3 regions of the Phyllobacterium ifriqiyense genome follow, and region 1 is predicted to be linked to each of the others. Evidence: riboswitches for the same ligand, from Rfam matches in the RefSeq annotation. Region 1 holds a riboswitch; each other region holds the start of a gene.

The links. A riboswitch is a leader RNA that binds a small molecule or an ion and turns the genes downstream of it on or off. The one in region 1 is predicted to bind cobalamin.
Region 2: another riboswitch for cobalamin. It lies ahead of bluB (5,6-dimethylbenzimidazole synthase); the one in region 1 lies ahead of QFZ34_RS22785 (CbtB domain-containing protein).
Region 3: another riboswitch for cobalamin. It lies ahead of QFZ34_RS11105 (hypothetical protein); the one in region 1 lies ahead of QFZ34_RS22785 (CbtB domain-containing protein).

What each region holds. Positions count from the first base shown of each region.
Region 1 covers NZ_JAUSZT010000003.1:3,105,679-3,109,888, reverse strand. The annotation lists gene QFZ34_RS22795 (isobutyryl-CoA dehydrogenase) at 1-488, opposite strand, end outside; gene QFZ34_RS22790 (cobyric acid synthase) at 597-2,054, shown strand; cobalamin riboswitch at 2,115-2,347, shown strand; gene QFZ34_RS22785 (CbtB domain-containing protein) at 2,397-2,576, shown strand; gene QFZ34_RS22780 (CbtA family protein) at 2,702-3,427, shown strand; gene cobU (bifunctional adenosylcobinamide kinase/adenosylcobinamide-phosphate guanylyltransferase) at 3,427-3,951, shown strand; gene cobW (cobalamin biosynthesis protein CobW) at 3,956-4,210, shown strand, end outside.
Region 2 covers NZ_JAUSZT010000003.1:77,197-81,406, reverse strand. The annotation lists gene ettA (energy-dependent translational throttle protein EttA) at 37-1,686, shown strand; gene QFZ34_RS07710 (MOSC domain-containing protein) at 1,786-2,394, shown strand; cobalamin riboswitch at 2,421-2,613, shown strand; gene bluB (5,6-dimethylbenzimidazole synthase) at 2,660-3,403, shown strand; gene QFZ34_RS07700 (DUF2293 domain-containing protein) at 3,336-3,653, opposite strand; gene QFZ34_RS07695 (ArsR/SmtB family transcription factor) at 3,782-4,210, shown strand, end outside.
Region 3 covers NZ_JAUSZT010000003.1:729,102-733,311, forward strand. The annotation lists gene QFZ34_RS11095 (GAF domain-containing protein) at 1-721, opposite strand, end outside; gene cobF (precorrin-6A synthase (deacetylating)) at 861-1,634, opposite strand; gene QFZ34_RS11105 (hypothetical protein) at 1,631-1,894, opposite strand; cobalamin riboswitch at 1,997-2,219, opposite strand; gene QFZ34_RS11110 (glutamine synthetase beta-grasp domain-containing protein) at 2,356-3,396, opposite strand; gene QFZ34_RS11115 (GlsB/YeaQ/YmgE family stress response membrane protein) at 3,745-4,002, shown strand; gene QFZ34_RS11120 (ABC transporter ATP-binding protein) at 4,008-4,210, opposite strand, start outside.

The sequences.
Region 1 (4,210 bases):
TGTTTAGCACCATTTAAAACGTAATGATCGCCATCCAGAACAGCTGTAGTTTTCAACGCCGCCGCATCGGAACCGGAGTTCGGTTCCGTCAGGCAATAGCTGCCCAGCCACTCCATAGACGTCAACTTGGGCACAAATTCTTGTCGTTGAGCTTGTGTTCCGAACAGGTCGATCATCCATGTCGACATATTGTGAATTGATATAAATGCTGAGAAGGCAGGGCAGGCCATTGAAAGAGCTTCAAATATCAGCACGGCATCAAGCCGTTTCAAACCCGATCCGCCAACATCCTCGCGCACATAAATGCCACCCATGCCCAGCGGACCTGTCTCGCGAATGACATCGGCGGGAAAATGCTTGTCGCGGTCCCAAGCGAGTGCCTTCGGTGCTACCCGATCAGCCGCAAAAGCGCGTGCCATATCCTGAATTGCCAGTTGATCATCATTGAGTTCAAATTGACCGGCCGCCGCATCAACGACTGCATCCATTATAGTTCCTCCCGAATATTGCTACCGGTCACTCTATCGGATGCGCGTAAGCGCGCAACGGCTTGCATGGGACTAGGAAGAGAAAGACATATCCGCTACTCAAAGCCCATGACACACGCAATCATGTTGCAAGGAACTGGCTCTGACGTTGGCAAATCCGTTTTGGTGGCGGGATTGTGCCGTCTGGCGCGCAATCGCGGTTTGAGGGTTTTTCCATTCAAGCCGCAAAACATGTCGAACAATGCTGCTGTTAGCGATGATGGTGGTGAGATTGGCCGGGCGCAATGGTTGCAAGCGCTGGCTTGTGGCGTGCCCTCGTCGGTTCACATGAATCCGGTATTGCTGAAGCCTCAGTCAGAAACGGGCAGCCAAATCATTGTCCAGGGTAAAGTTTGGGGACAGGCGAAGGGCAAGGATTATCAGCAATACAAGGCGGGATTGCTGAATGCGGTTATGGAGTCGTGGGATATCGTTCGTGCCGATGCGGACATAGTCATCGTTGAAGGAGCTGGATCGCCCGCAGAAATCAATCTGCGATCAGGGGACATCGCCAATATGGGCTTTGCCGTCAAAGCCAATGTGCCTGTGGTTCTGGTTGGCGATATTGATCGAGGCGGGGTGATAGCGTCGATTGTCGGCACGCACGCAATTCTTTCGCCTGAAGATCGGGATATGATTTCCGGTTATCTGATCAACAAGTTTCGTGGCGACATTTCGCTTTTCGATGACGGTTTGAAATCTATCACACAATTTACGGGCTGGCCGTCCTTCGGGGTTGTCCCTTGGTTGAAAGATGCCTCCCGTCTTCCGGCGGAAGACTCGGTTGTATTGGAACGGCTGGTCAAAGGTGATGGGCGGGCGTTGAAAATTGCCGTTCCAGTGCTTGATCGCATTGCCAATTTTGATGATTTCGATCCGCTAATAGCTGAACCGCAAGTCGAGGTCGTCATGATCAAAAGTGGCGAGCGAATCCCTGCAGATGCAGGTTTGGTCATTATTCCGGGCTCCAAATCCACCATTGGTGACCTTCAACGGTTCCGTGAAAATGGCTGGGACCACGATCTTGATCAGCACAGACGCAGAGGTGGTCATATTATCGGCATTTGTGGCGGCTTCCAGATGCTGGGTAAAACAGTATCTGATCCCCAAGGGATTGAAGGAAATATCAGGGAAATTAGAGGTCTTGGTTATCTCGATATCGATACAGTTATGGAGCCGGAGAAGACCGTGCGCAATGTCCAAGCCCGTTCATTGCAGTTTGACATACCGTTGAAGGGCTATGAGATTCACCTTGGTCGAACGACTGGCCCCGATTGCATCCGGCCAGCCGTGAATATTGATGGCATAGCGGATGGTGCAATATCCGCTGACGGCAAAGTATTCGGTACCTATATGCACGGGCTTTTCAACGCGGACGCATTCCGGGCAGCACTTTTAAAGTCCATGGGAATATCTGCTGGCGTTCTCGATTATCACGCTGGTGTAGATGCGGCGCTCGACTCCATTGCAGCGCAATTGGAGTCAGTTCTGGATATCGAGGCATTGTTTGCGCTTAAACGTGTCTGACGGCGTAGGCAGCGATCAAGGTGTCGCAGATTCGTTTGACTTTTAGAGCGCTTGGTGAATAACGTTCAGCAGATGATTGGTTCCCGCATTGGCCAAAGGCCAGGGATCAAAAGGGAATGCGACGGTCGTACCCATTAGGGCGACCCCACCGCAGCCGACCCCGCGACTGTAGAGCGGTTAGGGTATATGCCATGCTGAACGCGAAAGCGGACGGCAGTCACTGGGAAACCGGGAAGGCGGCATTTATCTTGCGACCCGCGAGCCAGGAGACCTGCCAATCACAGGGTAATAGTGCCCAAAACCGAGGGGGATTTTCCCTTCTGGCCCTGCACGGAGGTTGTTATGGCTACTGTTCGTACTTCTAATACGATTTCTCTCCCACTCGCATCGCGTCTGACGACGGCTGTTGTGTCATTGCTTCTCGGCGTGTTCATTATTTATGGCGTCGGTCTTTCACATTCTGAAACGCTGCATGACACAGCACACGACACCCGCCATTCATATGGATTTCCTTGCCATTGAGTCTTTGAAAGCTGAAATGCTGATTCAGCTATCGACCCTTAAGCATTGAAATAATGATGGTTTGTTTGGTCCGGGGCCTTTGCAGGTGCCCGGCGTCTCGCTTTTGGAATTGGGGAGTGGACTCCATGTTGGTCAAATATTTGCTGGCTACAATCATAGCCGGTCTGTTTGCCGGAATAATTCTAACACCGGCCATGTATGTAAAAAATGTACCGCTCATATTGCATGCGGAAGAGTATGAAAGTGCGGGTGGCGGAGGTCATTCCCATGATACGCCTGCCTCTGCGAGCGAATCTGCACCTGCGGCGGTTACTCCGCACGAACATGCGGAAGAGGCGGGTCCCGAACTGCCATTTGGACGTCTCGGTAATACGTTGTTGATCAATCTGGTGGCTGGAGCAGGCTTTGCGTTGATCACTGGTGCTGCGGCGCTTTTCCTCGGTCGTCGCATTACCCTTCAGAACGGAATCTATTGGGGGCTTGCAGGATTTTTCATCTTCAATTTTGCACCGGCGTTCAGCCTTGCCCCTGAATTGCCTGCTATGCCTGCAGCCGATCTGGCCATGCGGCAGACCTGGTGGCTGATAACTGTCATTCTGACGGCGGGCGGCGTCTATCTGATCGTACTGCGTGAGCAGATTTGGGCTAAGCTTCTTGGTGTTATATTGATTGTCGCTCCCCATATTTATGGCGCACCGGAAGCAGAAGATCTGACATCAGCGGTGCCTCCGACACTTGCCTCAGAGTTTGCCGTCTCAGCACTGGCAACCAATCTCTTCTTCTGGGTTGTACTTGGTACTGCACTGGGCTGGGCAATTCAGAATTATGCTTCATCGGAGCTTGAGCAGTAATGCAACCGCTGGAACGCGAAATTACCTTTATTCTTGGAGGCGCGCGTTCCGGCAAATCGTCCTTTGCCGAAGGTCTGATCGAATCATCCGGGCGGGATGCTATTTATCTTGCCACCGGCAGAGCGTGGGATGATGAAATGTCCGAGCGAATTGGGCATCATAGAGCGCGGCGCGGATCCCGATGGATTACAGTTGAAGAACCAATTGATCTGGCCGGAAAACTGGAAAGTCTTGCTGGTGTCGAAAAGGCAATCCTGGTCGATTGCCTTACACTGTGGCTGACCAATTTAATGATGGCCGAACGTGATATCGATGCCGAAATAACACGTCTGATAAACACACTGAGCCATCTCGCGGGTGCCATTGTTCTGGTTTCCAATGAGGTTGGTCTAGGAATAGTACCGGAAAACCGCATGGCGCGTGAGTTTCGTGATCACGCAGGCCGATTGCATCAAGCCGTGGCTGCCGCTGCGGCAAAAGTCTATTTCGTGGCAGCAGGACTGCCGCTCAAAATGAAGGGATAACAAAATGCAGGGTCACAAGATTCCGGCAACGGTCATCACTGGCTTTCTCGGTTCGGGCAAGACTACCATGATCCGAAATCTGCTCGAAAATGCCAATGGCAAGCGCATCGCGCTGATCATCAACGAATTTGGTGATCTTGGCGTTGACGGGAATTTGCTCAAAGGCTGCGGTATCGAAGCGTGCCGCGACGAAGATATGATCGAACTTAACAATGGCTGCATTTGCTGCACCGTGGCCGATGATTTCATTCCCACCATG
Region 2 (4,210 bases), 3.0 Mb from region 1:
TCAAAAGAAATCCCGAGCATCGGAGTGACGCGCGTTATGGCACGCCAATTCATCTATCACATGTCCGGCCTGAACAAGGCATATGGAACCAAGAAGGTTCTTGAGAATATCAACTTGTCCTTCTACCCAGACGCCAAGATTGGTATTCTGGGTCCAAATGGCGCCGGTAAGTCTACAGTTCTGAAAATCATGGCTGGTCTGGATAAGGAATATACAGGCGAGGCTTGGTTGGCGGATGGCGCTACCGTTGGCTATCTGGCGCAGGAACCTTATTTGGATCCAGCCAAGGACGTTATGGGCAATGTCATGGATGGCGTTGCCGACAAGAAGGCCATTCTCGATCGCTACAATGAATTGATGATGAATTACTCCGACGAGACCGCCGATGAAGGCGCCAAGTTACAGGATGTCATCGATTCTCAAAACCTCTGGGACCTTGAATCGCAAGTTGAGATGGCGATGGAAGCACTTCGTTGCCCACCCGGCGACAGCGAAGTAACCAATCTTTCCGGTGGTGAGCGCCGCCGTGTTGCTTTGTGCCGCTTGCTCCTGTCACAGCCTGACCTTCTTCTGCTCGACGAACCGACCAACCATTTGGACGCTGAAACGACCGCCTGGCTTGAAAAACATCTGCGCGAATATAAGGGCTCCGTGCTTCTGATTACGCATGATCGCTACTTCCTAGACAATGTGACCGGCTGGATTCTCGAACTCGACCGTGGGCGCGGCATTGCTTATGAAGGCAATTACTCTGCCTATCTTGGTGCCAAGTCCAAGCGCATGCTGCAGGAAGGCCGTGAAGATGACTCCCGTCAGAAAGCTCTCGAGCGCGAACGCGAGTGGATTTCCGCCAGCCCGAAAGCACGTCAGGCAAAATCGAAGGCACGTATCAAGGCCTATGATGCGCTCGTTGATGCCGCTAACGACCAGCGCCCCGGCGATGCCCAGATTCTGATACCGGCGGGTGAACGGCTGGGTCAGGTGGTTATCGAAGCCGAAAATCTCACCAAGTCTTTCGGTGATCGTGTGCTGATCGAAAACCTGACTTTCAAACTGCCACCCGGCGGTATTGTTGGCATTATTGGTCCGAACGGTGCGGGTAAAACCACTCTGTTCAAGATGATCACCGGTCAGGAAAAGCCGGATTCCGGCACTATTCGCGTCGGCGAGACTGTTAACCTCGGATATGTCGATCAGAGTCGCGATCACCTGAAAGCCGACAAGAATGTCTGGGAAGAAATTTCCGGCGGAACTGACATCATCAAGCTTGGCAAGCATGAGATGAACTCCCGCGCTTATGTTTCAGCATTCAACTTCAAGGGTACCGACCAGCAGCAGAAAGTTGGAAATCTTTCTGGTGGTCAGCGTAACCGCGTGCATCTGGCCAAGATGCTTCAGTCCGGTGGCAATGTTTTGCTCCTCGACGAACCGACAAACGATCTAGACACGGAAACCTTGGCAGCACTTGAAGATGCCTTGGAAAAATATGCAGGTTGCGCTGTGATCATCAGCCATGATCGCATGTTCCTTGACCGTCTCGCGACGCATATCCTGGCTTTCGAAGGCGATAGCCATGTCGAATGGTTTGAAGGCAATTTCGAAGATTATGAAAACGACAAGATTCGTCGTCTCGGTCCCGATAGCGTCAATCCAAAGCGTCCAAGCTACAAGCCTCTGACACGCTAAATATAGATGGGGAACCGCAAGGTTCCCCGTTGTCTTTGCTGGTGTAATCGCCAGATAATTTGCCGCTTTTCTAAAGCAGGGAACTCTTTGAAGCAAATGATGACTGACCTGTTCGGTAATCGTGACGAAATAGTCCCTTCGCGTAAGGTCAGTGGTCGTGTGATCGGGCTATTTGAGGCACTCGACAGGGATTTTGTCACTTCTCCAACAGATTCACTGGAACTGACTTTTGACGGTATTGTCGGTGACTTTCACGCGGGTCAGACGCGTCGCTCTGGCGGACGTGAGCCTTGGTATCCGCGTGGCACCGAGATGCGCAACGAACGCCACCTTTCCATTCTGAGTGCCGACGAGCTTGACGAGATCGCAGCAGGCATGGGCTTGCCTCAGCTGAAAGCTGAATGGATCGGTGGAAACACGGTGATTTCCGGTATTCCATCCCTTTCGATGCTACCACCCAGATCGCTGATGTTTTTTGAAGGTGGCGTGACGTTGAAAGTCGATGGGCAGAATGCGCCCTGCAAGATTGCTGGTCGTTCTATTGCATCGCATGCGGGTACTCCTGACGAAACCACCACTGCATTGGATTTTGTACGCGTGTCCAAGCGCTCGCGGGGTATCGTCGCTTGGGTTGAAAAGCCCGGGATCATACGCGCCGGTGAAAAAGTTGATATTCGTATTCCCGAACAGTGGATTTACAGGGTCTAAGGCTTGCGCCAAGTGCCTTTTCATGGCGAATAGAAAACAGGTCCGGTGCCAGCAATTTAGACGATTGCGGAGAATCGGGAAGCCGGTGAAAATCCGGCACGTGCCCAGCGCTGTAAGGGGAAGGACCGTGCATTATGCCACGGTGGCCGAGAGGCCACAGGAAGGCGCACGGTTCAGCTGAACCCAAGTCAGAAGACCGGCCGGACCCCATAGCCCAAGCTGCGCGGACGGCGGCGAGGGCCTCAAGCGTTGTTAGGAGCAAACAATGCACGAAGCTTTTGATAGTCCGGTTCCAGCGGGTGATTTTACTGACGATGAGCGTGCGGCCGTTTATAAGGCGATTTATACCCGGCGAGACGTCCGCGATCAGTTTTTGTCAAAACCGATCGCCTATGATGTTTTGATGCGATTGCTCGATGCGGCGCACCATGCTCCATCTGTAGGCTTCATGCAGCCTTGGAACTTCATCACAATTCGCGATATGGCCCGCAAGAGGCAAGTGCACCGCGCTTTCGCCAAAGCCAACGAGGAAGCCAAGGCCCTGTTTCAAGATGAACGCCGGGCGCTGTATGCCTCTCTCAAATTGGAAGGCATCCTTAAAGCGCCGGTCAATTTATGCATCACCTGCGACCGGACACGCGGTGGAACGGTCGTGCTCGGTCGCACCCACAACCGCCAGATGGATGTCTATAGCACCGTTTGTGCAGTCCAAAATTTGTGGCTTGCTGCCCGTGCTGAAGGTATTGGCGTTGGCTGGGTGAGCATCTATCACGACAATGACATGCGCCAAATATTAGGTATTCCGGATCACGTTGAGATTGTTGCCTATCTATGCCTGGGCTATGTCGACGAGCTTTTTGATGCACCGGAGCTGGAAAAAAAGGGCTGGCGCAAAAGAATCCAATTACAGGACCTTATTTTTGAAGAAGGCTGGGGCCAGCTCAGCTCGGATCTTCCTCATCCGGATCCAGAAGACGTGTCGCCCGCCATTCCGTCAGTTTGCGATTAATCGCATCAAGCACGAAGAAACGAGCGGACTCTTTGTCATAGCCTTCGTCGCGCAGCGCATCATAGTCTGTATGTTGATGCCGCACATGGGCAATAGCGGCCAACCATACGGCAATCGGCGGCGGCAAGGTCTTCATATGGGGCGCACCTGCGGCCGCGCGTATTGGTTCCGAATCGGAGTAGGGAACGGCGGGTAAAAGCAAGGTCAGCGCTTTGTTGATTGAACGCTGACGGTTCGTTCCTGCACTCATTGATGTCTTTCTAATTTGATTCTGGCGCCTATTTCAGACGCGGCAGAAATTGTCGTCAATGGCAAAAACCTCTTGCCAATCGTCGCGTCATGACATAAACATATCTTTATATCTTTTGAGGATTGGTTATGGACCGGCACAATCTTAATCTCGACCTGATGGTTGATACGTTGAAAGCGGCAGCTGAGCCTAGTCGGCTACGCATTCTTGCTTTGTTGTCGCGTGGTGATCTAACCGTTTCCGACCTCACATCCATTTTAGGACAATCTCAGCCGCGAGTGTCACGACATCTGAAATTGCTCTTTGAAGCAAGTCTTATCAACCGCTATCAGGAAGGCTCCTGGGCCTATTTCCGTTTGGCGGAATCATTGATTGTGGGAGATATTGCCCGTTCCCTGCTAGATCGCCTGGATTGTTCTGATCCCCTGCTGGAGCGTGACCTTGAACGTCTTTCCTCTGTGAAGCTTCAGCGCCGTGAACGTGCGGCTGCCTATTTTAGCGCGAATGCTTCAAGCTGGGATGCTATCCGCTCGTTGCATGTTCCAGACGGCGCTGTG
Region 3 (4,210 bases), 2.4 Mb from region 1:
GATCGTCTTCGTCCACTGCAATTAATGCGTTCAAAGCCCGGTCATGGCCGCGTTCGCTACCCTGTGCCATGACGATGCGCGCTTTGGGAAAGGCCAATCGGAAATTTTCCGCTTCCACCCGCCGGGCGGCATCCACCACAGCCATGGCAATGAGTTTGACAAAGCCCTCGGTCAGATCGGAACGTGCCGACGATACGTCAATCGCTGCCATCAGCCGCCCGCGATGATCGAAAATCGGTGCCACAGTACAAGAAAGCGCTGTGTTGCGACTGCGGAAATGCTGGTCGCGGTGGATCGTCAGGGCACGTTGTTCAGCCAGCGCTGTGCCAATGCCATTGGTGCCCTCGCACTCTTCGCTCCAGACTGCTCCCGTCCAAAGTCCCGCCTTGCAAAAGGTGGCATCATCGCCCTCATAGCCCCGGCGATCGACTGGAACACCATTCTTGTCCGCTAAAAGGACACAACATCCCGCACCACCCACCGCCGAATAAAGCCGGTCGAGTGCGATTTCTGCGGTTTCTATGAGAGATCCCAGCTCTTCACGCGCTTCACGCAATTCCTGATCGGTCAGCATGTTTGGCGGCGTGCCCTCATCAGGCTTCAAGCCGTAGAGACGCATTGAACGCCCCCACGATGCAACAACCGCTGACTGCGCAGCAGCGTCACCTGTCACGGCAGATTGGATATGCTCGGCATGTAAGCCGTCATCCTGCGTTCCCATGGTCCTCCTCCGAAGTCCATGTACAGGGTGACGCCTGTTCTCGCCTACGTCAAGTCACCTATTGATGGCGGCAACCGGGGCTGCTCTACCGCCGCGATTTAAGGGCGTAGGTCCAAAACGCCCCCGGTTATAATCGCAGCTATTCTCCAATCTCGTCATATGACCTTTTCAGCAAATATGTATCCATGATCCAGCCCTTTTGCGCGCGCGCAACATTTCGCAACCGCTCAATATCGTCAACGACATCGCGCAGCTTGCCGGACATGAGAATCTCGTCTTCCGTTCCTATGTAAGCACCCCAATAAATATCGACATCTTCATCAATTGCCTTGAACGCGCCCTCGCCATCGAGCATCACAATCACGCTTTCCGAATTGTTCGGAAAACCTTCGGCAAGCTTGCGCCCTGTGGTTATCGTAATGGACTCGCCGATTCGATTGAGCACAACCTTATGCTTTGCCGTGAGCGCCTGAATGCTGCTAATGCCGGGAATGACATCATAGTCCAGTTCGAAATTGCCCTTTGCGTTAAGTCTGTCGAGAATGCGGATCGTGCTGTCATAAAGCGATGGATCACCCCATACGAGGAAAGCACCACACTCATCATCGCCAAGCTCCTCCATCAGCAGGTGCGCATAGGTCGCTTCCATTTTGTCGTGCCAGTCCGTGACACTTGTTCGATAGGTAGAGGACGGTTTCTCGCGCAGCGGCGTTTCAAAATCCACCATGCGGTAGTGGGGGGCGGTGATGAACCGCTCGCAAATTTCCCGACGGATGCGGGATAGCTGCTCTTTCTCAGCTCCCTTATCGGGAATGAAAAACACATCGACCTGATTGAGCGCATTGACTGCCTGTATGGTCACGTAGTCTGGGTTGCCCGCGCCAATTCCGATGATGAGCACTTTGCGTTTCACTGGGGCACACGCGAGGCCGACGATAGTTCCAGCCTTTGACTCCCTTCGATCAAAGCACAGAACAGTTCGTGGAGGCGTTTTGCCCCCGCATGTTTTCCGGCATAGGCCTCAAGCTTTATAATCTCCTGACTTGCAGCTGCAACGATATTGGTGCCGCGAGGCCGGGAAAGCAGCCAGGCAAAAAACACGTCTTCCGGCACAGTTGCCGCGTTGACCGATTGTGGGTTGTTATATTGATTTGTATTGGCGCCGAGTATCATGCTTAACCCCGATTGTTGGGGACAAGGGTCAAGCGCGAAGATTGCAGATAGTCAGCCTGCGGCAAACCATTACAAGCGACACACCGGGACACCCCGCCCGTGGACGTTCATCATGTTTCGGCAGGTCTCCTGGCTCACAGGTCAGTATTACTGTCTGGCCTTCCCGGGAAATCCCAGTGACCTTTTGCCTGAACGAATTCAAGCGACAGCAACTCGCTGTTTACAGTTGCGGGGGCAGCGCCGGCATTGGTGAATATCACTTCACCGGCTTCCCTCTTAGCTCCCGGCTTTGCAGCACGGGAGAACCGGAACACTCTTATAAGAACCCAGCCCACCTATTGAGGTCAACAGGCAGGCGTAAATTTATCGGGGGGAAACCGGTAAACGGCTGAATGCGGCGCATCACCAATAGAAAATGGCGCAGGCTGGTGCCCGCGCCATTCCAAACTATTCAAACAAGATCAAGCGGCGAGAACTTCTTCCGCATCTTCCGGCACTTCAGAAATTGTCCGCAGGATTTGCGACGCGATCTGGTAGGGGTCGCCCTGCGAATTCGGACGGCGATCTTCAAGATAACCGCGATAGCCATTGTTTACAAAGCTGTGCGGAACGCGGATTGATGCACCGCGATCAGCAATGCCGTAGCTGAACTGGTGGATCGACTGGGTTTCATGCTTGCCGGTAAGGCGCATATGATTGTCCGGTCCATATACGGCGATATGGGCAGCGCAATTCTGCTCAAATGCCGCCATGACCTTTTCGAAGTAATCCTTGCCGCCGACTTCACGCATATAGGTGGTGGAGAAGTTGGCATGCATGCCCGAACCATTCCAATCAGTATCGCCGAGCGGCTTGCAATGATATTCGATATCGATGCCGTATTTTTCAGTCAGGCGCTGCAGGAGATAGCGTGCAATCCAGACCTCATCGGCAGCCTTCTTGGAACCTTTTCCGAAAATCTGGAATTCCCACTGGCCTTTTGCCACTTCAGCATTGATGCCTTCATGGTTGATGCCGGCATTCAGGCAGATATCGAGATGCTCTTCGACGATCTTGCGGGCGATATCGCCAACATTGCTGTAGCCAACGCCTGTATAATATGGGCCCTGCGGCGCAGGAAAACCTGTCTCAGGGAAGCCGAGCGGGCGGCCGTTCTTGTAGAAGAAATATTCCTGTTCGAAGCCGAACCATGCGCCGTCATCATCAAGAACAGTTGCGCGGGTGTTGGAAGGATGCGGTGTCTTGCCATCGGGCATCATGACTTCGCACATGACGAGAACGCCATTCTTGCGTTCACTGTCCGGATAAAGAGAAACAGGCTTCAATACGCAATCCGAGCTTTTGCCCTCTGCCTGCATTGTCGAGCTTCCATCGAAGCCCCAAAGCGGCAATTGTTCCAGCGTCGGAAATACGTCGAATTCCTTGATCAGCGTCTTACCGCGAAGATTTGGCGAAGGGACATAACCGTCGAGCCAGATATATTCGAGTTTATATTTTGCCATTCCGTTTCTCTCATATTTTATTGTGCAGACCGGTTGCGAGGCCTGCATCGTGGAGCGCAGTTCGCAGATAGAATTGACAATGCAAACAGCGTGCCAATTCGCTCAGCCGGATCGCAAAAATTTGAAAAACATATTAGCCGGATATTTTTAGCGGTGCTTTTTGCAGTTTGAAGCTGCCATTGCTATGCTGACGGCTCAGAAAAACCGCTTTTACCAATCGCCACGTTGATGCATTTTTAGGCAGGTGCGGAATTTCTAGGCATGATAAGGCGCAAATTCTGTCGCGAGCTTGGAACCAATAACTCACTTCCGGATTAACGATCTGGAATGAACGAAATGGAGAGTATTATGGAAAGTGCCGGAATCGGGTGGATCGCAGCAATCATCATTGGTGGCGTTGCGGGCTGGCTTGCAGAGATGTTCATGAAGAGCAACATGGGCGTCATCATGAACATCATACTCGGGATCGTGGGCGCGATAATCGCCAACGCGATCCTTTCCATGGTCGGCGTCGTCCTTACAGGCTGGCTGGGCTATTTGATTGCAGGCTTTATCGGCGCCTGTATTCTTATCGCTGTTGCCCGCATGTTCAAACGAACAGCCTGATTTGATTAATGAGAAACGGCAGCGAGTATAGCCTCGCTGCGAATTTCCTCGGTCAATTGAAGCCGTATCCGGGCAAACTCGGGTGCGGCTTTAACCGTGTAATGGCGCGGATGTCCCAGCGGTACCGGCGTGATCGACTTGATACGGCCCGGCCGTGCTGACATCGTAACCACGCGTGACGCCAGAAAAATCGCTTCTTCAATATCGT